Regions from separate parts of the Geobacillus sp. GHH01 genome, predicted to be linked through region 2. Evidence: riboswitches for the same ligand, from Rfam matches in the RefSeq annotation. Region 2 holds a riboswitch; each other region holds the start of a gene.

Region 1 (7,926 bases), 600 kb from region 2:
ATGGTCGGTCATAAACTCCGGACCGGTTGCGCAGTTTAAGCCGACGGCGATCGGCTTCATATGGCGCACCGAGATGAAAAACGCATCGATCGCCTGCCCGGCGAGCGTCGTGCCCATCGGTTCGATCGTGCCGGAAATCATGAGCGGCACGCGGCGGCTGACCGCTTCAAACGCCTTCGAAATGCCGAGAAAACCGGCTTTGACATTCAGCGTATCTTGGCACGTCTCGAGTAGGAGAAGGTCGACGCCTCCTAAGAGCAGTCCGCGCGCTTGTTCTTCGTAGGCGGCGACGAGTTCTTCAAACGTTGCGCCGCCTGTCACCGACAACGTTTTCGTCGTCGGCCCCATCGAACCAGCGACAAAGCGCGGCCAGTCCGGGGTGGAGAACGACTCAGCCGTTTGTTTGGCGAGTTTGGCCGCTTCGATGTTCAGCTCAAGCGCCAAATGACCGAGGCCATATTCGTCAAGCACGATGCGTGTCGCTCCGAACGTGTTCGTTTCAATGATATCAGCACCGGCTTCTAGGTACGCTTCATGAATGCGGCGGATGACATGCGGGGCGGTGAGGGTCAAATATTCGTTGCACCCTTCATACGCCTCGCCGCCAAAGTCGGCGGCCGATAGGTTGGCGCTTTGGATCATCGTGCCCATGGCGCCATCGATGACAAGAATTTTTCTTTGCAGTTGCTGTTCTAAGGTGACGTTAGCCATGAACAACCTTCCTTTCTTTGGCGGCCGCTTCTTTTTCGTGAATGTAGCGGACGAGCTCGACCGTCATGTCGTAGCGCAAGAACGGCGTGATCAAATAAATGCCGTTAAACAAATCAAACGCAGCGTCAATGAGCGATTTGGCGATAGCGATGCCTTCCTTGGCTGCTTGCACCGGGTCACCGCTGCAGGCGGCCATGCGGGCGCGAATCTCGTCAGAGAGCGTAATGCCCGGCACTTCATGATGCAAAAAGTCGGCGTTGCGCGCGCTCACAAGCGGCATAATGCCGATGTAAATCGGTGTGTCAAGATGCTTGGTCGCTTCGTGCACTTCAACGATTTTCTCTTCCGAGTAAATCGGCTGGGTCAAGAAATAGTGGGCGCCGCATTGAATTTTTTTCTCCATTCGCTCAACTGCTTTATCCAAATGGCGGACGTTCGGGTTGAACGCAGCGCCGATCGAGAAGTTCGTTTTTTGCCCAAGCGGTTTGCCCGAGTACGACAGCCCTTCGTTAAACTGGCGGATCAAGCGGATCAAATCGAACGATGATAAATCATACACCGACGTTGCTCCTGGGAAGTCGCCGATTTTCGACGGGTCGCCGGTAATGGCGAGCACATCGGTGATGCCGAGCGTATGCAAGCCCATCAAATGCGACTGCAAGCCGATCAAATTGCGATCGCGGCATGTAATATGCACAAGCGGGCGGACGCCGAGCCGCTCCTTGATGATCGTGGCGACAGCGGCGTTGCTGATGCGCGGCGTGGCGAGCGAGTTGTCGGCCAACGTCAGCGCATCGATGCCGGCGTCATGGAGCGCTTTCGCCCCAGCAAGAAACTTGTCAATCCCCAATTTTTTCGGCGGATCCAGCTCCACAATGACCGAGCGGCGCGTGCGGGCAAGCTCGGGAAGGGGAGATGGGGCGGGCCGATCCGCTTGCACTGATACAGACACGGCGCGCCGTTTCACCGTTTTTTCCGTCACCGGCGTTCGGTCGGAGAGCGCTTTTGCCATCGCTGCGATATGCTTCGGCGTCGTGCCGCAGCACCCGCCGATCAAGCGCACCCCTTGGTCGCGGAACGCTTTGGCTGTTTCCTCGAAATATTCAGCGTTCGTCTCATAGACAAGCCGGCCATCGCGGTAATCCGGGAGGCTGGCGTTCGGATACGCCGACAAAAACGCCTGCTTCGGCAGCGGCACTTCCTCGAGCGACCGAAGCATATGATATGGACCGAGACGACAGTTCAGTCCGACGACATCGGCCCCGAGCGCCTCTAGGCGAGCAAGGGCGTCCGCGAGCGGCGTGCCATCTTGCAAGACGCCGACTTCATGGAGCGACACATGGGCGATGATCGGCAAATCCGTTTCTTTGCGGGCGATGGCAAGCACCGTCTCCAACTCTTCCAAATCGTAATACGTCTCGAGCAGCACGCCATCAACCCCTTCAGCCAGCAGGACAAACAGCTGCTCGCGAAACGTCCGTTTCACTTCTTCGAGCGTGACGACGCTTTTGTTTAACGTGCGCAGCCCCCCGATCGTCCCGAGCACGTACGCCCGCCCGTTCGCCGCTTGCCTGGCGAGCCGCACCGCCGCGCGGTTGATGGCCGGCACCTCATCTTCAAGGCCGTAGCGGGCGAGTTTCACATAGTTGGCGCCGTATGTATTCGTCTGAATGACGTCGGCGCCCGCGGCGATATACGCTTCATGAATATGGACGATTTCATCTGGATTGGATAGATTCAATTCTTCAAAACAACGGTCAATGCCGTGCGAATATAAAAGCGTTCCCATCGCCCCGTCGGCGATGAGAATGCGCTCTTTCAACTCATCCAGCAATCCCACGTTCGATTCCCCCGTTTCTCCGTAGTAAAAGAAAAAAGCCTTCTATAAGAAGAAGACTTTTCATTCGCTTCTTCTTATCTTCCAGGCTTCCGCCTGTCTGGATTTAGCACCTTGGCCGCGGGCCAGGTTGCTGAGGGTTCACCGGGCCAGTCCCTCCCCCTCTCTTGATAAGAATGTCCGTATGCAATTGTGCGGTGACGTTTTGATGATTACTATATAATTTAATGTATTTTTCGAAATTATTCAATACGGTGAAGCAAGGAAATTTCAAAAAGAATTTCTTGGATCAACGCTTACCTTGTACCAAGCTCTTAAAAGCATCTCTGTTTCATTTCAATAGCATGAAATATGTCGAAATATGTAAAAAAAGACAAAATTGTCGAACGATTTCTCTTTTTTTTTAGAGTCAAGGTGTATGATTAAAATGGATGATATTAACAAGGAATTTACTAGAAACCGCATCGCAGACAGGAGTGAAGTGGGTGAAACAATGGTCGTGGCCGTATTTTATTCTGATTAGCCTGCCGCTTGTTGTGTTGATTGGAGTTGCTTTTCGCCTAAAAGCGGCCAGCATGCCCATCAAAATAGGATTTATTGTATTGGTGCTGCTTTACGGCGGGGTTTATTCTCGTTTAGTGCGAAGGATGAGATAGACACAGAATGTTTTTGAAAAAAGTTTTGGCTCTTCACCACAACATGTACTTGACAAGCAATACAGCTTCCTGCACAAAGATTTGAAAAAATCACTGATTTGTTGATTTTCCCTTACAAGCGTAAATAGAGTTCAGAAAAAATCAAGTACAACTTTTGGTGAAGAGCCAAGCAGGAAAAGGGGAAGAAATAGATGGAACCGTTATTTTCATTGCAAAACTTGACGTATCGCTATGATGGGGGAGCCACGATTTTTCAGCAATTCTCATTTTCCATTTTTTCAGGGGAGACCGTGCTTCTCACCGGCCCCAATGGAGTGGGGAAAACGACTCTTTTGCATATTATTTCGGGATTGCTCGATAAAGGAGAGCTGCATTATCAAGCCTTTTATAAAGGCAATCCGATTCAGCTTCCCGACATGCGCGCTCATTTGTCTTATGTGACATCCGAGACTGTCATGTTTTCAAAATTGACGGGTTATGAAAATATCGAATGTTTCCGGCTTTTATGGAAGCTGGATCAACAGTACGTCCGCAAAGCGAACGAATTATGCAGTCTGCTTGGAATGGAGGAGATGCTCCCGCTCCCGGTGGATCAGTATTCATTAGGAACAAAACAAAAACTGCATATTGCGATTGCTTTAGCCCGCCCGGTCGAATTGTATTTGATGGATGAACCGTTCAATTCCCTTGATAGGCTAAGTCGCGATCGGTTGGCGGAGTGGATTCAAGGCGACCGTCAACATGCTTATCTCATTGCTTCTCACGTTCATCAAGAGCGCTTCCCTGGCTCCCGCATAATCTCGCTTACACGTCCAAACAATGAAGATAAAATAGAAAAATGACGGCGGGATCTTCAGGAAAAATTCAGTTTTCATACGTGTGATCAAGGATTTTTCCGTTGCACTTTCCACTCTCCTATGTTCTAATTAGGAATAGTGAACATCAAGAAGACGGGGGGCTGGAAGTGAACGGGGAAGAGATCATCCGCTTCGAGCGAGTGACGAAGGAATACGACGGAACGGTCGTATTGGATGACGTCAGTTTTGCGATGGAGCGCGGGAAGTTTTATACGCTGCTTGGCCCGTCAGGGTGCGGGAAGACGACGATTTTGCGGCTGATTGCCGGGTTTATCGAACCGACGGAAGGAACGATTTATTTCCACGGGAAGCCGATTCAAAACGTCCCGCCGAACAAACGGCAAGTCAACACTGTCTTTCAAGACTATGCGTTGTTTCCTCACCTCGATGTGTTTGAAAACGTGGCATTTGGCTTGCGCGTGAAAAAGATGAAAGAAGCGGACATCCGCCAAAAAGTGAGCGAAGCGCTCCGGTTTGTCAACTTGGAAGGCTATGAGCGCCGCCGCATTCAAGAGATGTCCGGCGGCCAACGCCAGCGCGTCGCCATTGCCCGGGCGATTGTCAATGAACCTGAGGTGTTGCTCTTGGATGAACCGCTGTCAGCCTTGGATTTGAAATTGCGCACGGAAATGCAGTATGAATTGCGTGAGCTCCAACGTCGATTGGGCATTACGTTTATTTTTGTCACGCATGACCAAGAAGAAGCGCTGGCGATGTCCGATTACATTTTTGTTCTGAATAAAGGGAAAATTCAGCAGTTCGGGACGCCGAAAGACATTTACGACGAGCCCATCAACCGATTCGTCGCCGATTTCATCGGGGAATCGAACATTTTGTCGGGGCGCATGATCGACGATTTCCTCGTCGAATTCGCGGGCAAGCGGTTTGTTTGCGTTGACCGCGGCTTTGCCCCGAACGAACCGGTTGATGTCGTCATCCGCCCGGAAGATTTGGAACTCGCAGCGCCGGAAGACGGGCAGATCGTCATCCGCGTCGATTCGCTCTTATTCCGCGGCGTCCATTACGAAATTTGCGGCTATGATGAAAACGGCAACGAATGGCTTGTCCATTCGACGAAAAAGGCGGAAGTCGGGGAAACGGTCGGCCTCCGTTTTGAACCGGAAGCGATTCACGTCATGCGAGTCGAAAGGGAGGATGAGGGCGCATGACGGAACGGGCGTGGCGAAACTGGTATTTAATCCCTTATGGCATTTGGTTGGTGTTGTTTGTCATCGCTCCGATCGTCTTTTTATTATATGAATCGTTTTTGGATATAGACGGACATTGGACGGTGGCGAATTATGAAAACGTGTTGACGCCCATTTATTTAAAAATGATGGCGTATTCGTTTTGGTACGCGTTTTTGATTACTCTTGTGTCGCTGTTGATTGGCTATCCGACCGCCTATTGGCTGACAAAGACGAGGCACAAGCAGTTATGGCTGTTGTTGCTCATCTTGCCGATGTGGGTGAATTTGCTGCTGAAGGTGTATGCGTTTTTAGGGCTGCTCGGCACGTACGGGCTGGCCAACGCCCTGTTGCAGACGCTTGGCATTGGAGCGCGGCAGCTGTTGTTTACCGATTTCAGTTTTGTGTTTGTGTCGGTGTACATTTTTATTCCGTTTATGGTGCTGCCGATTTTCAACGCGCTGGAGGAGCTGCCGCCATCGCTTGTCGATGCCGCCCGCGATTTAGGCGCTTCAGCGTGGACGACGTTCCGCCGCGTCGTTTTCCCGCTCACGCTTAGTGGGGTGAAGGCCGGCTGCCAAGCGGTGTTCATCCCGTCGTTGTCGTTGTTTATGATTACGCGCCTTGTCGCTGGCAACCGCGTCATTACGCTCGGCACCGCCATTGAACAGCATTTTCTTGTCACCCAAAACTGGGGAATGGGGGCGACGATCGCTGTTGTGTTAATGATCGCGATGGCGGTCATCGTCGGCCTGACAGGAAGTGGAAGAAAAGAGGGAAGCCGATGAAACGGACGCATTGGTGGGGACGTGTGTACCTGTTAGCCGTGTTTGCCGTGATGTATACGCCGATTGTGTATTTGATGTATTATTCGTTCAACAGCGGCGGGACGATGCACGATTTTCAATCGTTCACGTTGAAGTGGTACCGCGACGTGCTGTCCGACGACCGCTTGCTCATCATCGTTTTGAATACAATCGTCATCGCGCTGCTGTCGGCGGCGGTCGCGACCATACTTGGGGTCATCGGGGCGCTCGCCATTTACTATGTCAAGCGGCAGCGAACGAAAAACGCTCTTCTCGCTCTCAACAACGTGCTGATCGTCAGCCCAGACGTCATCATCGGCGCTTCGTTTTTGCTGTTGTTTACGATCGCTGGCATTCAACTAGGGTTTACATCTGTGCTGTTGTCCCATATCGCTTTTAGCGTGCCGATTGTCGTGTTGATGGTGCTGCCGAAACTCGAGGAAATGAGCCCGACGCTGATTGATGCGGCTAGAGATTTAGGAGCAGGGCCTTGGCAAGTGCTGTCAAGCGTCGTGCTGCCGTTTTTGGCGCCAAGCATATGGGCGGGCTTTTTCATGGCGCTTACGTATTCGCTCGATGACTTCGCCGTGACGTTTTTTGTCACGGGAAATGGATTCTCGACGCTGTCGGTGGAAATTTATTCGCGGGCGCGCCAAGGCATTTCGCTGTCCATTAACGCCCTGTCGACGCTGTTATTTTTATTTACGATGCTGCTTGTCATCGGTTATTATGTGCTCAGCCAAAAAGGCGGCCGAATGTACGGGATAGGGGGGCGAAAGTAGGTGAAACGGCTTGTCCAAGGGTTTGCGGCCGTGTTTATCGCGGCGTTCGTCCTCATGTTCATCACCCACCGGTTGAACGAAGCGGAAGGGTACGGCGGAGGCAAAACGGTGACCGTTTACAACTGGGGCGATTACATCGACCCTGCGCTCATTCGAGAGTTTGAAAAAGAGACAGGGTGGAAAGTGATTTACCAAACGTTCGATTCCAACGAGGCGATGATGGCGAAAATCGCCCAAGGCGGGGCGACGTTTGATGTCGCCGTTCCGTCCGATTACGCCATCAGCAAAATGATCGAGGAAAAGCTGCTTCTGCCGCTTGATCACCGAAAGCTTCCCAATTTGCAATATATCGAACCGCGGTTTCTCAACTTGCCGTTTGACCCGCACAACCGGTATTCAGTGCCGTATTTTTGGGGAACGGTCGGCATCGTCTACAACCGCGAGATGCTTGGCGGCAAAAGAATGACGAGCTGGAACGACTTATGGGATCCAAGCTTGCGCAATCAAATTTTGCTTGTCGACGGGGCGCGGGAAGTGATGGGGATGGCGTTGAACAGCCTCGGCTATTCGCTGAATGACACGAACAAAGCCCATTTGCAAGAAGCGAAGCGGAAGCTCGACCGGCTTATGCCGAACGTGAAGGCGATTGTCGGCGATGAAATCAAGCTGCTTCTCGCCGACGAGGAAGCGGCCATCGGCGTCGTCTGGTCAGGCGACGCGGCCGAAATCATTGCCGAAAACGACAAGCTCGACTATGTCGTGCCGAAAGAAGGCTCCAACTTATGGTTTGACAACATGGTCATTCCGAAAACAGCGAAAAACATCGAAGGAGCGCACGCGTTCATCAACTTTATGCTCGACCCGAAACACGCGGCGCAAAACGCCGAGTATGTCGGCTATTCGACGCCGAATAAAAAGGCGCTTCGCTATTTGCCAAAAGACATCGCGGGCGATCGGCGCTTTTACCCCGATTTGGATTCAGCAGGGCATCTCGAAGTGTACGAAAACTTAGGAAAACACATGCTCGCCTACTACAACGAGCTGTTTTTGGAGTTTAAGATGCAGCAAAAGTAACCATATAGATGCAACG
Region 2 (7,926 bases):
AAGGCGGGCATCCGTCCCAAGCGCTTCCCGGACGCCCAAGTAATGCCCATACGCCGTCTCATGGCCGCCGCCGATCACGATAGGCGCCATGTTGTGTTGCAGCAGGCGGGCGACCGCCTTCCCAAGTTCCGTCTGGCTTTGTTCGAGCCGTTCATCGACGCAAACGACATCGCCTGCGTCATAGACAACGACCCCTTCCGGAAGATGCCAAGGCAGCCGGGCCAGCGCGGCTTTGACGGCGGCAGGCGCCTCTTTCGCCCCTTGGCGTCCTTGGTTGCGGCGCACGCCTTCGTCGCACGCAAACCCGATGAACGCGGCCGCCCGTTCTGCCGCTGTCTCCAATGGTTGGGACAAGTCGAGCAGGCGAATGCGCTGATGAAGGCGAAACGCCCGTTCATCGCTCACGCTGTCAACCCGCCCGGTCCAACGGCCGGCGTCTGGCGGTTGATACATAAGACCCTCTCCTTTCCATCATCCGCTGTTTGTTTCTTTCGCCGCCGCTTTGCCGTACTCCTCCCTTGCGCACGAAAAAGAGGAAATCGCCGCCGTTTGGCGAATAAAACATCCATGAGCTCATTTCGCTCACCACCCGATGAAAATCGCTGCTTTAGGATCCATGATGTTCACCGAAACGATCCGCGGGCGGCGTTTTGCCCTCCATCCGGGCATGAAAATGACCCCATTTTCATGGAAACGCAATGGATGACAGAAAGGATGTTCGAGATGAAGCCAATTACCAACTTGCATGACGTCATTGCCGGAAAAAGCGCGCCGCCGCCGTGCGATGAGACGCTCGGCGTCCGCCTGGCGGAAGCCCGTGACGGCTATGCGAAAGGGGTATGGACGATCCATGAATCGCTCCTCAACGGCAACGGGGTGATCATGGGCGGGTTCGTCGGAGCGGCGGCGGATATTCTCATGGCGTATGCGGTGACCACCTTGCTTCGCGATGACCAGCTGCACGCGTCCATCAACTTGCAGACGACGTTTCACCGCCCCGCGGCGGCAGGGGAAGCTGAAGTGGAAGCGCGAGTGGAAAAGTTCGGGAAAACTGTCGCCTACGTGACTGCCGTCGTCCGGCAAAACGGCAAAGAAGTGGCGAGCGCGACCTCCTCGGTGCTGATTATGGATAAACCGTAAAAAAGCGCTTTCGTTTATGGAAGGGAAGTGAAACGCTGGCGCCGAGGCAGACGCCAAACCGGTCCAACTGAATCGGGCTGTTGGCAGCAGCCATGCCTAGAAGCGTTCGATCGGCAACCTGTTTCGCCCCGCCATCCAAGGATGAACATGTCACTTGTGAAGATGTCCGCTTTTTCCCAAGCGGGATCGAGCGCAACGAGCGAAGCGCCGGAGAAAGCGCTGTCAAAAACAGCCGCCCTCCGGCGCTTTTCGTTTGCTTGTCATCCCTGGACAAACGTTTTCGGCATGACGACCGCGACGACTTGACCGCGGGCGCACAGTTCGCCGTTGGCGAACACCTCGGTGTCCACTTGCCATTTTTTCGGGTGAATCTCCGTCACCGTTCCGACGGCGACAAGCGGCACGCCATGCGGCGTCGGCTTGACAAAGTCGACATGAAGCGACGCGGTGACAAAGCGCGGCGGCGTTTCCCCGCTTCCCGGCTCATGGCCGTTTTTCCGATGCAAGGCGAGCGCCGCCGACCCGGTGCCATGGCAGTCGATGAGCGAGGCGATCAGCCCGCCGTACACAAACCCGGGGATCGCCGTATGTTCCGGGCGCGGCGTATAGACGGTCACCGTTTTGTCTCCGTCCCAGCCGGTGCGGAAATGATGGCCTTGCTCATTCAACCGTCCGCAGCCGTAGCACCAGGCGAATTCATCCGGGTAGTCGTCTTGAATGGCGCGAATGACTTGCGGCTCCATCTGTTCTCCTCCTCTCCCCTTTACCTATACGCGGTGCACTCCCTATTTTCCTTCTTGCACGGCAAAAGGCGGCCATCGGTATGGCCACCTTCCCCTTCGTTCATTGCGCCGGCTCGTAAAACTCGATCCATTCGCCGTCCGGACCAAGGAAAAATAAGTATTTCGCCCCGTTTGGGAGCGTTGTAATTTCATCCCACACTAGCGGGACGCCGAGCGACTGAAGCCGTTCTTTTTCCTGCTCGATGCCTTCGACCGTAAACGCCACGTGGTGCACTTTTCCTTCCGTCGGCAAATCCGGGTTGTATCCTTCGATCAGCTCGACGACGATCGAGCCGTCAATCCCTAAAAACGCCAATTTCATCGTTCCGTTCGTATGAATCATTTCGTCGAGCAGCTCCAGGCCGACGACGTTTTGGTAAAATGCCTTTGATGTCTCGATGTCTTTCACTTGAATGCCGACATGCTCAAATTTTTTGACTGCCATTCGTCCTCTTCCTTTCTATGACTCCATTAACCATACAGCTTGTAAATACGGCGTCATCCGCATTGGAAAAACCCCTTTTTTCCCAAGCTCTGTCCATATGTAGCGATCAAGGGCGTACGGTCCGTCCGCCTTCCATTCGTCCGCCTCGCTGTCGGTCAACAACACTGAAAAGGTTGTCCCTTGCGCTTTCCCATACAAGTGGGTATATCCGCCCCCGCGGTCGACATAAACCGCCGCTTCAGGGTCAAACCGAATCAGCTCCGCCTGCACGCAGCGCATGACATGAACGGCGAACGCAGCGGCACGGAGATGAGCGGCCATGCAAGCTCGGATCGACATGTCCCTCTCCACTATTTCCCCCTTCACCCCCTATCGACAAAAACCCCTTTCGCCTCGGAATGATGCGAAAGGGGACAGCCGTTCTTATCATCCAAAGCGAGACCGCTTTGCGGGTGTTAGCACCTTGCCGGCGGCAGGTTGCTGTGGGGTCATCAAGCCCGTTCTCTCGCCCACTCTTGATAAGACGTATGATCATTTGTCTTTCATGTTACCATATCGAATCCCATAGAAGCAATCGCTTTTTTGTTTATTCCGCCACTTCCGGCTGCTCGGCCGTGACGCCGACATCTTTCCACGTCAGCTTCGAGCTCGGGTCAACCGTAAAGTTGGCGACGCGGTTGTTGACTGCGTAGATGGCGGAACGATACAACGTTGGGATGACCGGCACTTCTTCGTTCATTAGCTTTTGCCACTCGCTGTAAATTTTCCGGCGATACTCCTTGTCAAACGCCTGCTCGGAATGGCCTTTTTCTAGCAGCTCATCATTTTTCTCGTTCACCCAACGCGAGTAGTTGAACATGACGTTGCGGCCGTACAATCCGTACGGGTCGACGTCCGTTCCCGTTGCCCAAGCGGCAGCGTAAACATCCACTTTCGGGTCATCTTTTTCAACCATGTCATAGAACGAGTTGAACTCCGCCAGACGGCCGTCCACCAATTGGACATCCAAGCCAACGTCTTTCCAGCATTGCATGTAAAACTTCGCCAACGGCTCGGCAATATCGCCGCCGCTCATCGCCAAAAAGTTGATCGTAAACTTTTTGCCGTTCGGATCTTCGCGCAAGCCGTCGCCGTCCACATCTTTATAGCCGGCCTCATCAAGCAGCTGTTTTGCTTTTTCCGGATTATACGTGTACCCTTTGATCGAGCTGTCATGGTATCCCGGGAACGACGGCGGGATCAGCGTGGTCGCCGGGAAGCGCAAGCCGTGGTACAAGCGATCAGCCACTTCTTGGTTGTTGATGGCGTACGCCATGGCTTGGCGCAGCTTTTTGTTCTGGAATTTCGGATTGTCCATCACATTTTCTTGCTTTTTCGCATCCCAATGGCCGAGTTTAAAGCCGATATAGTTGTACGCCAAATCCACTCTACCGATAAACTGAATGTTTTTCGTCCCTTTCGCGTTCAAATATTGGTCAGTCGGGAACTCAGCGACGTCAATTTCGCCTTTTTTCAGCGCTTGCAGGACGACTTGCGGGCTGACGACTTTCAAAATGACGCCTTCCAAGTTCGGTTTGCCAGCCCAGTAGTCATCATTGCGAACAAACTCTACCGACTCGCCCGGAACGATTTTCTTCACTTTAAACGGACCGAACCCGATCGGGTTTTTCCGGATTTTATCCGATTTCGCCAAGTCTTTGATCGGAATGTCTTTCAAGTAATGCTTCGGCAGCGGATACGCCCAAATGCCAGTCAACACCGACGGATTGGCCTGTTTCCATGTGATCGTCAACGTCTTTTTGTCGATGACTTTAATGCCGGAAATTTTATCCGCTTTGCCGCTGTGATATTCTTCCATCCCGACGATCCCTTGGATGAGCGCATCGCCATAGCGGACGCCGGTGTAATCTTTATGGCCGATGACCAAATACGCATACTCCAAGTCTTCAGCGGTCACCGGCTGGCCGTCATGCCAATTCACATTGTCTTTAATATGGATTGTCATCGTCTTTTTATCATCCGACAACTCATACGTGGCAGCCCCATCATTTGTAATTTCATAGTCACCGTTCGTCCGAAAAAGCGACTCGTCAAAAAATTACAAAATCTCTGCGTCGGGCGCTCCGGTGTAGAATGCATAGCTGAGCGTCCCTTCAAACGGCGTATCGGACACAAGGCCGTATTTCAACACGCCGCCATCGATGATTTTCCCGTCGTTTTTCACCGTCATCGGGAATTTGCTGATGTCTTCCTTCTGAGCCGCCGGTTTTTCGTTATTGTTGCCCTTTCCGCTCGTTGTGTCGGATTTGCCCGTGCACCCGGCGAGCACGAGCAAGAGCGCGGCGAGAGCCGCCAGCCATTTTCTCTTCACATTTTCTTCCCCCTTATCCTAGTCGTTGTCTTGCATCAGCCGCACGTTTCACCGCTTGGCCGATGAAATTTATGCACAGCATCATCACCAAAATGAGCAATGATGCAGGCAGCCATACCCACCATTTGTTTTGCAGCACATCGGGATTGGTCGCATAGCTGACCAGCGTCCCAAGGCTTGGCGTGCTTTCCGGCAGCCCGAACCCCAAGTATGTAAGACCTGACTCAATGCCGATGTTGCCAGCTAAGTTCAACGTCAAATTGACGATGATAATGGAGCTTAAGTTCGGCAAAATTTGAAACAAAATGATTTTCCAATCCGGCGTCCCGAGCGTCTTGGATGCGCTGACATAGTCCAATTCCCGCTCGGCAAGCGTCTTGGCGCGAATGAGCCGGGCTTTGCCCGTCCATAAAAACGCGCTCATAATCAAAATGAACGTCGCCACATTGTATTTCGGGACGATGGCTACAAAGACGATCACCAGCATTAAAAACGGCAAGACGAGAATAAAATCGATGATGCGCATGATGACGTTGTCGATCCAGCCGCCGAAATAGCCGGCCACAAGCCCCACCACAAGGCCGATCGCACCTGTGATTAGCGTAATCGCCAGGCCGATCGTAAAGGAATTGCGGGCTCCAATGATCAGCTGGCCGAACACATCGCGGCCGCCATAATCGGTGCCAAGCCAATGTTCCGCCGATGGCGGTGAATAAATGGCCAAAAAGTCTACCTTTACAATTTCCTCTTGGTCTAAAAAAATGGAAGCGCCGTAGACAATCAGCAAAATGACGGACAATATAATGAGCGAAACAAGAGCCAGCCGATCGCGGACGAGCTCCCGCCACATAATCGAAAGAGCGGAAGGGCTTTTCTCACAGGCTATTTCAACTGGAGCAGGACGGTTCACCTCAATTTTCATATTCCACGCCCCTCCCTTACTCAATGCGAATGCGCGGATCGACCGCACTTAAAATAATGTCAGAAAGCAAGGTCCCCACAAGCGTCGCGACCCCGGAAATCATCACAAGCGCCGTTACGACGCTGTAGTCGCGCTGCATAATCGACTGCAAAAACAGTTGTCCAAGCCCTGGATAACTGTAAATGGACTCTAAAAACACGGAACCGCCGATGAGACCCGTAATTTCATAGCCTAAAAACGCTGCGATCGGCAAAAACGAATTGCGCAAAATGTGCCGCCAGTAAATCTGGCGTTCTGGAACGCCCTTGGCGCGCGCTGTTTTCACGAAATCTTTCACTTTCGTATCAATGATTTCGCTTCGCAAATATTGAATGGTGACGACCGTGTTGATGAGCGCGCCCGATAAAGCCGGAAGCATGAGATGATTCAACTTGCTTCAACATTTTTTGTAATTTGATCCTTATCATATATGATTATTTAGAACATAAATTTGTTTGACTATATTAATGTTTCAAACGCTCAGCTTTTTTTGCTTTGTTGAATGCGCATCGAAAAAAATCGCCTTTACTCGACAAACAAAGGAGGGCGATGCCGTTTCATTTTTCTTCCGCTCCGTAATGTGTAAGCCAAAATACAAAAACGCAGATGCCCATGACGAGACATCTGCGTTTTTTCTTATTTAAACGCCCGCGCCGCCTGCACCGCTTTTTTCCATCCTTCATAGAGCGCGGTCCGCTTGGCGTCGTCCATCTTCGGTTCAAAGCGGCGATCCAGCTGCCATTGGGCGGCGATGTCGTCCCGGCTGTTCCAATAGCCGACGGCCAATCCGGCCAAATACGCCGCACCCAAGGCCGTCGTTTCATTCACGACCGGCCGTTCGACCGGAACGGCCAGCAAATCGCTCTGGAACTGCATGAGGAAGTTGTTTTTCACCGCCCCGCCGTCAACGCGCAGCGTCGTCAGCGAGATGCCGGAATCGGCTTCCATGGCGGCGAGCACATCTTTTGTCTGGTAGGCGAGCGATTCCAAGGTGGCCCGGATGAAATGCTCCTTCGTCGTGCCGCGCGTGAGGCCAAACACCGCCCCGCGCACCTCGCTGTCCCAATACGGCGTGCCAAGACCGACGAACGCTGGGACGACATACACCCCGTCGGTCGACTCGACTTTTTCAGCGTACGCTTCGCTGTCCGCTGCCGTTTTGATCATCCGCAAGCCGTCGCGCAGCCATTGAATGGCCGAACCGGCGACGAAAATGCTGCCTTCAAGGGCGTATTCAACCTTGCCGTCAATTCCCCAGGCGATCGTCGTGAGCAGCCCGTGTTTCGACGCGACCGCCTTCGAACCGGTGTTCATGAGCATAAAGCAACCGGTGCCGTACGTATTTTTCGCCATCCCTTCCGCAAAGCACGCCTGGCCGAACAAAGCTGCCTGCTGGTCGCCCGCGGCTCCCGCGATCGGCACCTCCACGCCGAAGAAATGGTAGGGGACGGTTTTCGCGTACACTTCCGACGACGGCCGAACCTCAGGAAGCATCGCCTTCGGTACGCCTAGGATATCAAGCAGCTCGTCATCCCACTCGAGCGTATGAATGTTGAACATTAATGTGCGCGACGCGTTCGAGTAGTCGGTCACATGGGCGCGGCCGCCGGACAGCTTCCAAATGAGCCACGTATCGATCGTGCCGAAAAGCAATTCGCCGCGCTCCGCCCGTTCGCGCGCTCCGTCGACATGATCCAAAATCCATTTCACTTTTGTCCCGGAAAAATAGGCGTCAATAAGCAAGCCGGTTTTTTTGCGAAACAACGGGTCATACCCTTTCGCCTTCAGTTCATCGCAAATATCGGCCGTCTGCCGCGACTGCCAGACGATGGCGTTGTAAATCGGGTTGCCGGTGTCTTTCTCCCACACCACCGTCGTCTCCCGCTGGTTTGTAATCCCGATCCCTGCCACTTGTTCCGGCTTCACTTGCGCCTCGGACAAAACGCTCGCAATGACAGCAAGCACCGATCCCCAAATTTCATTGGCGTTGTGCTCGACCCAGCCGGGCTGCGGAAAATATTGCGTAAACTCTTTTTGCGCCATATGGACGATTTCGCCCTTTTGATTGAACAAAATCGCGCGCGAGCTCGTTGTGCCTTGGTCGATGGCTAACATGTATTGATTCATGACATTCTTCTCCCTTCTCCTTGATTTGTTTGCAACCCCCGTACGCCAACTAGAGAGAACGGCGGCTTGCGGCGCTCACTGTCTTTCCTTTTGTCATCTT
Region 3 (7,926 bases), 1.8 Mb from region 2:
TTTCCTTTCAATCACTTCAATTAATTGGTTTTTCACGCCTTCAATTGGAATCGCCTCGACGACCGGCGCCAAAAAGCCGTGGATGATGAGCCGTTCCGCGTCGCGTCTCGGAATGCCGCGGCTCATTAAGTAATACAATTGGATCGGATCGACGCGTCCCACCGATGCCGCATGGCCCGCCATGACGTCGTCTTCATCAATGAGCAAAATCGGGTTCGCATCGCCGCGCGCTTTTTCGCTCAACATCAAGACGCGCGACTCCTGCTCGGCGTTCGACTTTGACGCGCCGTGCTCAATTTTGCCGATGCCGTTGAAAATCGAGGTCGCGCTGTCGCGGACGACGCCGTGTTTTAAAATGTGGCCTTCTGTATGCTTTCCGTAATGAATGACGCTCGTCGTAAAGTTTTGCACTTGCTCGCCGCGGCTGACCGCGACCGTTTTCGTATCGCCGAACGAGCCGTCGCCGACAAGGCGGGTGATGTTCTCGGAGACCGTGTTGCCGTCATTCATCAGCCCGAGCGCCCATTCGATCCGTCCGTCGCGCCCGGCGATGCCGCGCCGATTGACGTACGTCGTTGTGCCTTTCGCCAAATGGTCGACAGCGGCGAAAAAGACGCTTGCGTTCACTTGGGCAAACACCTCGGCAACCACATTGACGACCGCGTTTCCTTCGCGGCTTGCCGATATATAATTTTCGACAAACACGACGCGGCTGTTGTCTTCCGCCACGACGATGACATGGTTGAACAAGGCGATATCGTCTTCGTCTTGAATATAGACCGCTTGAAGCGGCGTTTCAATCTCCACGTTTTTCGGCACATAGACAAACACACCGCCGTTGAGCAGCGCCGCATGGAGCGCGGCAAGGCGGTGCTCATCCGGCTTGACCGCCGTCATCAAATAGTTTTTCAGCAAATCGCCATGCTCGCGCGCTGCTGTGAAGATGTCGGTGAAAATGACTCCTTTTTCTTTTAATTCATCGGACAGCGACACGTACGCCGGCGTATGGTTGCGCTGCACGTACAAGTTTTTCGTTCCTTCGCCCGCCTCGATGAGCGCCTTGACCGCTTCCGGCAAATCGCCAAGACCATCATACGGCGCGCTGTCGACCGTGTGGCGGGCGAACTCGGTGAAATTCCATTTGTCGATTTTGGTTTTCTCCGGTTTCGGAAGCGGCAGCCGCTCCGCCAGCCGAAGCGCCTCAAGGCGCCGCGCCGTCAGCCAGTCCGGCTCGCCGCGCCCGCTTGAGAACGTGCGGATGTAGGTTTCATCGAATGGGATTTTCGTTTCTGTCGCCATAATCCTCCTCCTAACGCTTACGCTTCTTGTCCGACCGTTTCGTCTTCAATGCCAAGCTCTTTTTTGATCCAGTCGTACCCTTCCGCCTCAAGCCGCTGCGCCAGTTCCGGACCGCCGGATTTGACGATGCGCCCTTGCATCATGACGTGCACGTAATCCGGCGTGATGTAGTTCAATAACCGTTGGTAGTGAGTGATGATCAAACAGCCGAATTCGCTGCTGCGCATTTCGTTGACGCCTTTGGCGACAATTTTCAGCGCGTCAATGTCCAATCCGGAGTCGATCTCGTCCAAAATGGCGATCTTCGGCTCAAGCATCATCAGCTGCAAAATTTCATTTCGCTTTTTCTCCCCGCCCGAGAATCCTTCGTTTAAGTAACGGTGCGCCATATCCGGATTCATTTCCAAAAACGCCATTTTTTCATCGAGCTTGCGGATGAATTTCATAAGCGAAATTTCGTTGCCCTCGCCAAGCCGGGCGTTGATCGCAGCGCGCAGGAAATCGGCGTTCGTCACCCCGCTGATTTCGCTTGGGTATTGCATCGCCAAAAACAGGCCGGCGCGCGCCCGCTCATCGACTTCCATCTCAAGGACATCCTGGCCGTCGAGCGTCACCGATCCTTCCGTCACTTCATATTTCGGGTGCCCCATAATGGCCGAAGCCAGCGTCGATTTTCCCGTCCCGTTCGGACCCATAATAGCGTGGATTTCCCCGCCTTTGATTTCCAAGTCAACCCCTTTTAAAATCTCTTTCCCTTCCACCGCAACGTGGAGATTTTGAATCGTCAACACTGCCATGCAGCATACCTCCAATTTCTGCTTGAAAATAGTCATCGCTCGCTGTTGACCCAGCGGACGCTCATTCTCATTTTATTCTCATTACAATCTTATAACAAATGAAAAATATGCGCAACTATTCCGCCCCCTTTTTCACTATGTAGACGCAACTAAACGGAGAAAAACAGGAAAAAGGGACAGCGCTTTTTATATTTTACACGAAAACGGGCTGTTTGTACGAGCTTTTGCAAAAAAAAGACCCCGTTGCCGGAGTCTAATGGGCTGTCCGCAGCTCGCGGAGGCATTCCTGCACGAGCGTCACCGCCTGGCTCATCGCCGCCCCGCCGCCAAACGCGGCCGCCACCGCGCATACTTCCAAAATTTCCCGTTCCGACGCTCCTTCGTCAAGGCATCCTTTCGTATGGTAAATCGTGCAATACTCGTCTTGCGCCGCCAAGCTGATGCCGAGGGCAATCAATTGTTTTTCTTTTTTTGACAGCGCTCCCTCGGCAAAGCACGCTTCCGTAAACGCGTTAAACCGCTCGGCCACATTCGGAAGTTTTTTGGTGAACGCCCCAATTCCCTCTTTGTAGCGATGAAGCGCGGATTCGACCGATGCATGTGTTTCGTTGTTCATCATCATTTTCCTCCCTTTGTTCGTTTCTGCTGTTAGTATGCGTCAACTACCCCCACTTCGCTAACGCTTGAAGTGGGGGCTTGCAACTCCCCAGAAGTGCAAACGGACTTCGTCCTCCTTCCTTGACTTGGGGTTGCATCAGGGGGCAGGTTGACGACTACCCAACGACGCAGGTCATGCCTGCATCGTTGCCGATTCTCTCGGTGTGTCTGTTGGCAGTACTTGGCTTCCACACACAACAGACGGACCTACGCTCGATGTTTTACGGTTGCAGCGTTTCCTGCAACCAACTCCATACATCGAGCAGCCGTTATTGGAATGCCTTTATTTAACAGTTTTCTCCACGTCTTTATTCTATCATACACAAAAGAAAGGGGGAACGAGCATTCCTCTCCCACTTACTCCCTTTGGTCGTTGAAGTGGGAGTCTCCTGCGCGAAATAGGATGAAGGAAAACGATATTAAACAACGAATGGTATTAAAAGCTTGTGGAAACACCACCGTTTCGCCAACATCGACGGAATGTCATGATGAAAACGAACGGTTCTGTTCCACTTCCATCATCATAGGAAAGGGGGGAATGCCATTGATTCGTTGGGTTGTCTTTGCCTTAACCGTCGCTTTCGCTTCGTTTTTGGCGTGGATCATCATCGGCAGCATTCTCGGTGAACACGGGGACGTCATCTTCAGTTTAACGACAGTGGTCGCCCTGCAAAACTGCGTCATCATCGTCATGCTCGCCGCCGTACTGGCGCGTTTGAACAACCGATGAAGCGCGGGAAAACAGACCGGCCGCGGCGTCTCTCCATCCAAAACGGTTTTGAACTTTCGGGCGGCTCTTTTTTGTGCAAAAAATAACGGAAGCGATTCGCTCCCGTTATTGATTGTTTGTCGCCGCTGGAATGACGGCGCCGTGGTATTTTTCTTTGATGAAATCTTGAATTTCTTTCGATTGCAGCACTTCGACAAGCGTTTTGATTTCTTTTCGGTTTTCATCGCCTTTGCGCACCGCCACAATGTTCACATACGGATTGTTTTTCGGCGACTCCACGGCGATCGGGTCTTTCGCCGGGTCCAAACCGGCGTCAAGCGCATAGTTGGCGTTGATCAGCACCGCATCGCCTTCGCCGTTTTTGTAAATTTGCGGCAGAAGCCCGGCGTCGACATCGGCCTTAAATTTTAAATGCTTTGGATTTTCGATGATGTCATTGACTGTCGCTTTCGTTTTATCGACGCCCGGTTTCAATTTAATGAGCCCTTTTTCTTGCAGCATCGATAAAATGCGGCCATGGTCGGCGACCGAGTTGCTCATGATGATCGTCGCGCCGTCCGGCAGTTCTTCAATGCTTTTGTATTTTTTCGAGTATAAGCCGATCGGCTCGATATGAATGCCGCCGGCGTTGACGAAATCATAGCCGTACTCTTTCTTTTGCGATTCCAAATACGGAATGTGTTGGAAATAGTTGGCGTCGATTTGCTTCTCAGCCAGCGCTTTGTTCGGCAAGATGTAATCTTGGAACGTAATGATCTCCAAGTCGATGCCTTTTTTCTTCAAAATCGGTTTCGCTTTTTCCAAAATTTCCGCATGCGGCACGTTCGACGCACCGACTTTCAACTTCACCAATTTGCCGTCTTTGCCGCCTTCCGCGCTGTCGTTATTGTTGCCGCCGCATGCCGCCAAAGCGAGCACGAGAATGGCGGCGAGCAACACACCCAACCATTTCTTCATCAGTTGTTTCCCCCTTTATCGTTTATCGATTTTCGAAGTGACAAAGTCACCGATCAGCTGAATGATAAATACAATGACCAACACCAATACGGTTGCGACAAATGTCACATCGTTATGGTTGCGCTGGAACCCTTCCAAATACGCCAAGTTCCCAAGCCCGCCGGCGCCGATGGCTCCAGCCATCGCTGTATAGCTGACGAGCGACACCGCCGTCACCGTAATGCCGGAGACAAGCGCCGGCAATGACTCCGGCAGCAGCACTTTCCAAATGATCGTCCACGTTGAGGCACCCATCGCTTGGGCTGCTTCGATGACGCCTTTATCAATTTCGCGAAGAGCGATTTCGACCATGCGGGCGTAAAACGGCGCGGCCCCAATGACCAAAGCCGGCAGCGCCGCATTGGCGCCAAGCATCGTCCCGACGAGCCAGGTGGTAAACGGAATGAGCAAAATGATCAAAATAATAAACGGAATGGAGCGGAAAATGTTCACAAACGCCGCAATCACGGTATTGACAAACCGGTTTTCCCATAGGTTGCCCTTCGCTGTCAAAAATAGAAGCAAGCCAAGAACGATTCCGAGGACGAAAGTGGCCGCCACCGCCACTCCCGTCATATACAGCGTCTCGACCGTCGCCGCCCACATCGTCTCCCATTGCACGTTCGGCAGGAGGTTAGCGAGCATCGTGAATCACCTCCACCGCCACTTGCTGGCGTTGAATGTAGTCAAGCGCCCGGTCGATTTCATCGGCCGCTCCGTCGAGGTGAATGAACAGCACCCCATAGGCACCTTGATGGGTTTGCGAAATTTTCCCTTGCAAAATGTTGACATCGACGGCAAACTGACGCACCACTTCGGTGATGAGCGGCTTTCCGGCTGCCGCGCCGACGAACGTCAGCTGCGCGATCAGCCCGCTCGGGTATTGGCCAAACAAATGGGAAATCGCCTCTTCCGTCTCCTCGGGCTCGATCAGCTGCTTGACGAACCGTTTCGTAATCGGCTGCTGCGGGTTGCGGAACACATGCAGCACGTCGCCTTGCTCGACGATTCGGCCGCTTTCCATCACCGCAACGCGGTCGCAAATTTTGCGGATGACGTGCATTTCATGGGTGATCAGCACAATCGTCAGCCCGAGGCGCTTGTTGATGTCAACGAGCAAGTCCAAAATCGCATCGGTCGTCTGTGGGTCCAACGCCGATGTCGCCTCGTCGCAAAGCAGCACTTTCGGGTTGTTGGCGAGCGCCCGGGCGATGCCGACCCGCTGCTTTTGCCCGCCGCTCAGCTGCGACGGGTAGGCATCCTCGCGCCCGGAAAGGCCGACAAGTTCGATCAATTCATCCACCCGCTTGTTCCGCTCCTCTTTCGGGACGCCGGCAATTTCAAGCGGAAAGGCAATGTTTTCCCTGACTGTGCGAGACCAAAGCAAGTTGAAATGCTGGAAAATCATCCCGATTTCTTGGCGCGCCTTGCGCAGCTCCCGACCTTTCACGCGCGTCATATCGCGCCCGGCGACGACCACCCGGCCGCTCGTCGGCTTCTCGAGCCCATTGAGCAAGCGGATGAGCGTGCTTTTCCCCGCGCCGCTGTAGCCGATAATGCCGAAAATTTCTCCTTCGCGAATCTCAAGCGACACATTGTCGACGGCCGTGACTGAGCCGTTGGCCGCTTGATAGATTTTTGTCACTTGTTCGAGTGTAATCATCGTTTCACCTTCCTTCCCAAGCGGCAGAGCGCAAAAAGAAAACCTTTCTGCCCGCAGAGAACAGAAAGGTATTGTGCACCATTCCGTCTCTTATCTCTCAAAGCAGGCCGCTTTGTGTGAATTGGCACCATTTCAGCGCACGCGCTGACGGTTGCCGGGCTTCATTGGGCACATCCCTCCACCTCTCTTGATAAGAGCGCAACAATCGCCTATGCAATTGATTTACGAATGTGATTGTATCACCGCTTGTCGAACGCTGTCAACAATTTTTTCACCCAACATGCCGATACGGTTTAGCCAAATGGAGGAGCGATTCAAGAAGCAACAGCTGACGGAAGCTTCCTGACACGTGCACTTCTTGCAGGCGGACGAGCTGCTGCAGCTTCAGTTCGCCGTTCAGCAAGGACGCGAGCGCTTCTTTGGGGCCGCGCACGGTCAATGTTTTCCGTTCATCGTGTTCCATCCCTAAAGCGGCTGGTTCCTTGCCGATCAACAGCAAGGCGGTTTCATCCCCACTTTCAAACCGAACACACAGCTGCTCATCCGGCAAAATCGGCATCAAATGACGCAACGCTTGCATCCGTTCCACGAACTGCCCGACTAATTCACGCATTTCCATGGATATCCCCTCCCCCATTTTTATTTTTTCACTTCCACCTGAAGAGGAGAAATCCTTTACAAAAATCTCGACAACCCGTTGACGAACGAGCGCCGTTTTTGTCATTTCCCAAGAAATGTGTCAAACAGCGTCAAAAAAAGGCGAATCATCGGGACGGCAAGCAGGCTTGAATCACTTCGTACAAATACGGAACGGAATGAAAGGCATACCACTTGCCTGCGACCGTTCCGTCCCTAAAAAGAAGCAGGCAAGGAACGCTTTCAATTTTCCACGCAACGGCCTGCTCAGGGATATAGTTGATGTCCGTTTCGTAAAACGGCAGCGCCGGAAACAACTGCTCCACCACCGTTAGCATCCGCCGCGCCAGCTGGCACGTGCCGCACAGCGGGGTATACAAGTAAAGGGCCAGAAGCGGCTCGACTTCCACCACTCGCATGACATCGTTTCGGTCGATCGCTTTCACTCGCCTCTTCCCCTCATGAGCGATTCGATGCGGACGTCGAAACGAGCGCGCAACAGCACTTGCGCCAAGTGCCAAGGCGGAGCGGCCGCCACTTCGCGATACGCCCGGTCAATGTAAAGATGCTCCGCCTCTGGAAACATGCGGCGAAACTGCCGGCGCAATTTTTCTCCCGCCTCATCGGCATCGGCCAAGACGTATACATCGCATCCTTCCAGCTCATCGGCCAGCTCCTCAAGGCGCGCATCACTGATCGTGCCGTTTGTGCAGACGATGACGACTGGTTCGTTCAGCACCGCCGCCACTTTTTGCTTGTCTGATCGCCCTTCGACGATGATCACTTTTTCCACGCGTCGCATGTCCGACCCACCTAACTTCAAATGAGGATACTATTATTGTATGTCTTGCGCCGGCCAAATGTTGAAAATGAAAAGCAACGGCCATCCACCGTTGCCTTTCAACACCAGCCCGCTTCCCCGTCGCAATCGACATATTTTTGGTCCGGCTCAACGGTAGCGGTCACCTGTTTGTAAATTCTTCCGTTTTGTTCGGTATACCCCTTTTTCAACGGGACGGCCGCCGGAAGCGGAAGGCGCCCGATGAGCTCTCCTTCCTCGTACAACTCCAGCGAGCGGCCGTTCAGTTTGCCGATGATCCGGTCCGTGACATCTATGCGCGTCGTTTGCAGCGCCATCGCGAGCACCC

What was found. Region 2 has a riboswitch for S-adenosylmethionine ahead of GHH_RS06365 (hypothetical protein). Riboswitches for the same ligand answer to the same signal wherever they lie in the genome.
Region 1: linked by a shared signal. The riboswitch ahead of GHH_RS03325 (bifunctional homocysteine S-methyltransferase/methylenetetrahydrofolate reductase) and the one ahead of GHH_RS06365 (hypothetical protein) in region 2 are both predicted to bind S-adenosylmethionine.
Region 3: linked by a shared signal. The riboswitch ahead of GHH_RS15160 (methionine ABC transporter ATP-binding protein) and the one ahead of GHH_RS06365 (hypothetical protein) in region 2 are both predicted to bind S-adenosylmethionine.

The regions. Positions count from the first base shown of each region.
Region 1 covers NC_020210.1:651,597-659,522, forward strand. The annotation lists gene metH (methionine synthase) at 1-711, opposite strand, end outside; gene GHH_RS03325 (bifunctional homocysteine S-methyltransferase/methylenetetrahydrofolate reductase) at 704-2,551, opposite strand; SAM riboswitch class I at 2,623-2,725, opposite strand; gene GHH_RS19080 (hypothetical protein) at 3,034-3,204, shown strand; gene GHH_RS03330 (ABC transporter ATP-binding protein) at 3,396-4,046, shown strand; gene GHH_RS03335 (ABC transporter ATP-binding protein) at 4,169-5,230, shown strand; gene GHH_RS03340 (ABC transporter permease) at 5,227-6,036, shown strand; gene GHH_RS03345 (ABC transporter permease) at 6,033-6,836, shown strand; gene GHH_RS03350 (ABC transporter substrate-binding protein) at 6,837-7,910, shown strand.
Region 2 covers NC_020210.1:1,253,455-1,261,380, reverse strand. The annotation lists gene hutG (formimidoylglutamase) at 1-453, opposite strand, end outside; gene GHH_RS06385 (PaaI family thioesterase) at 724-1,140, shown strand; gene GHH_RS06380 (hypothetical protein) at 1,124-1,366, opposite strand; gene GHH_RS06375 (PaaI family thioesterase) at 1,401-1,883, opposite strand; gene GHH_RS06370 (VOC family protein) at 1,984-2,367, opposite strand; gene GHH_RS06365 (hypothetical protein) at 2,383-2,706, opposite strand; SAM riboswitch class I at 2,788-2,892, opposite strand; partial or broken gene opp4A (oligopeptide ABC transporter substrate-binding protein) at 2,954-4,738, opposite strand; gene GHH_RS06355 (ABC transporter permease) at 4,752-5,660, opposite strand; partial or broken gene GHH_RS06350 (ABC transporter permease) at 5,677-6,096, opposite strand; gene glpK (glycerol kinase GlpK) at 6,336-7,826, opposite strand; gene GHH_RS06340 (MIP/aquaporin family protein) at 7,876-7,926, opposite strand, start outside.
Region 3 covers NC_020210.1:3,056,503-3,064,428, forward strand. The annotation lists gene sufD (Fe-S cluster assembly protein SufD) at 1-1,299, opposite strand, end outside; gene sufC (Fe-S cluster assembly ATPase SufC) at 1,317-2,096, opposite strand; gene GHH_RS15140 (carboxymuconolactone decarboxylase family protein) at 2,350-2,712, opposite strand; gene GHH_RS15145 (hypothetical protein) at 3,292-3,483, shown strand; gene GHH_RS15150 (MetQ/NlpA family ABC transporter substrate-binding protein) at 3,589-4,440, opposite strand; gene GHH_RS15155 (methionine ABC transporter permease) at 4,456-5,124, opposite strand; gene GHH_RS15160 (methionine ABC transporter ATP-binding protein) at 5,114-6,142, opposite strand; SAM riboswitch class I at 6,230-6,339, opposite strand; gene GHH_RS15165 (hypothetical protein) at 6,414-6,761, opposite strand; gene GHH_RS15170 (thioredoxin family protein) at 6,907-7,224, opposite strand; gene GHH_RS15175 (toprim domain-containing protein) at 7,221-7,580, opposite strand; gene GHH_RS15180 (YusG family protein) at 7,679-7,915, opposite strand.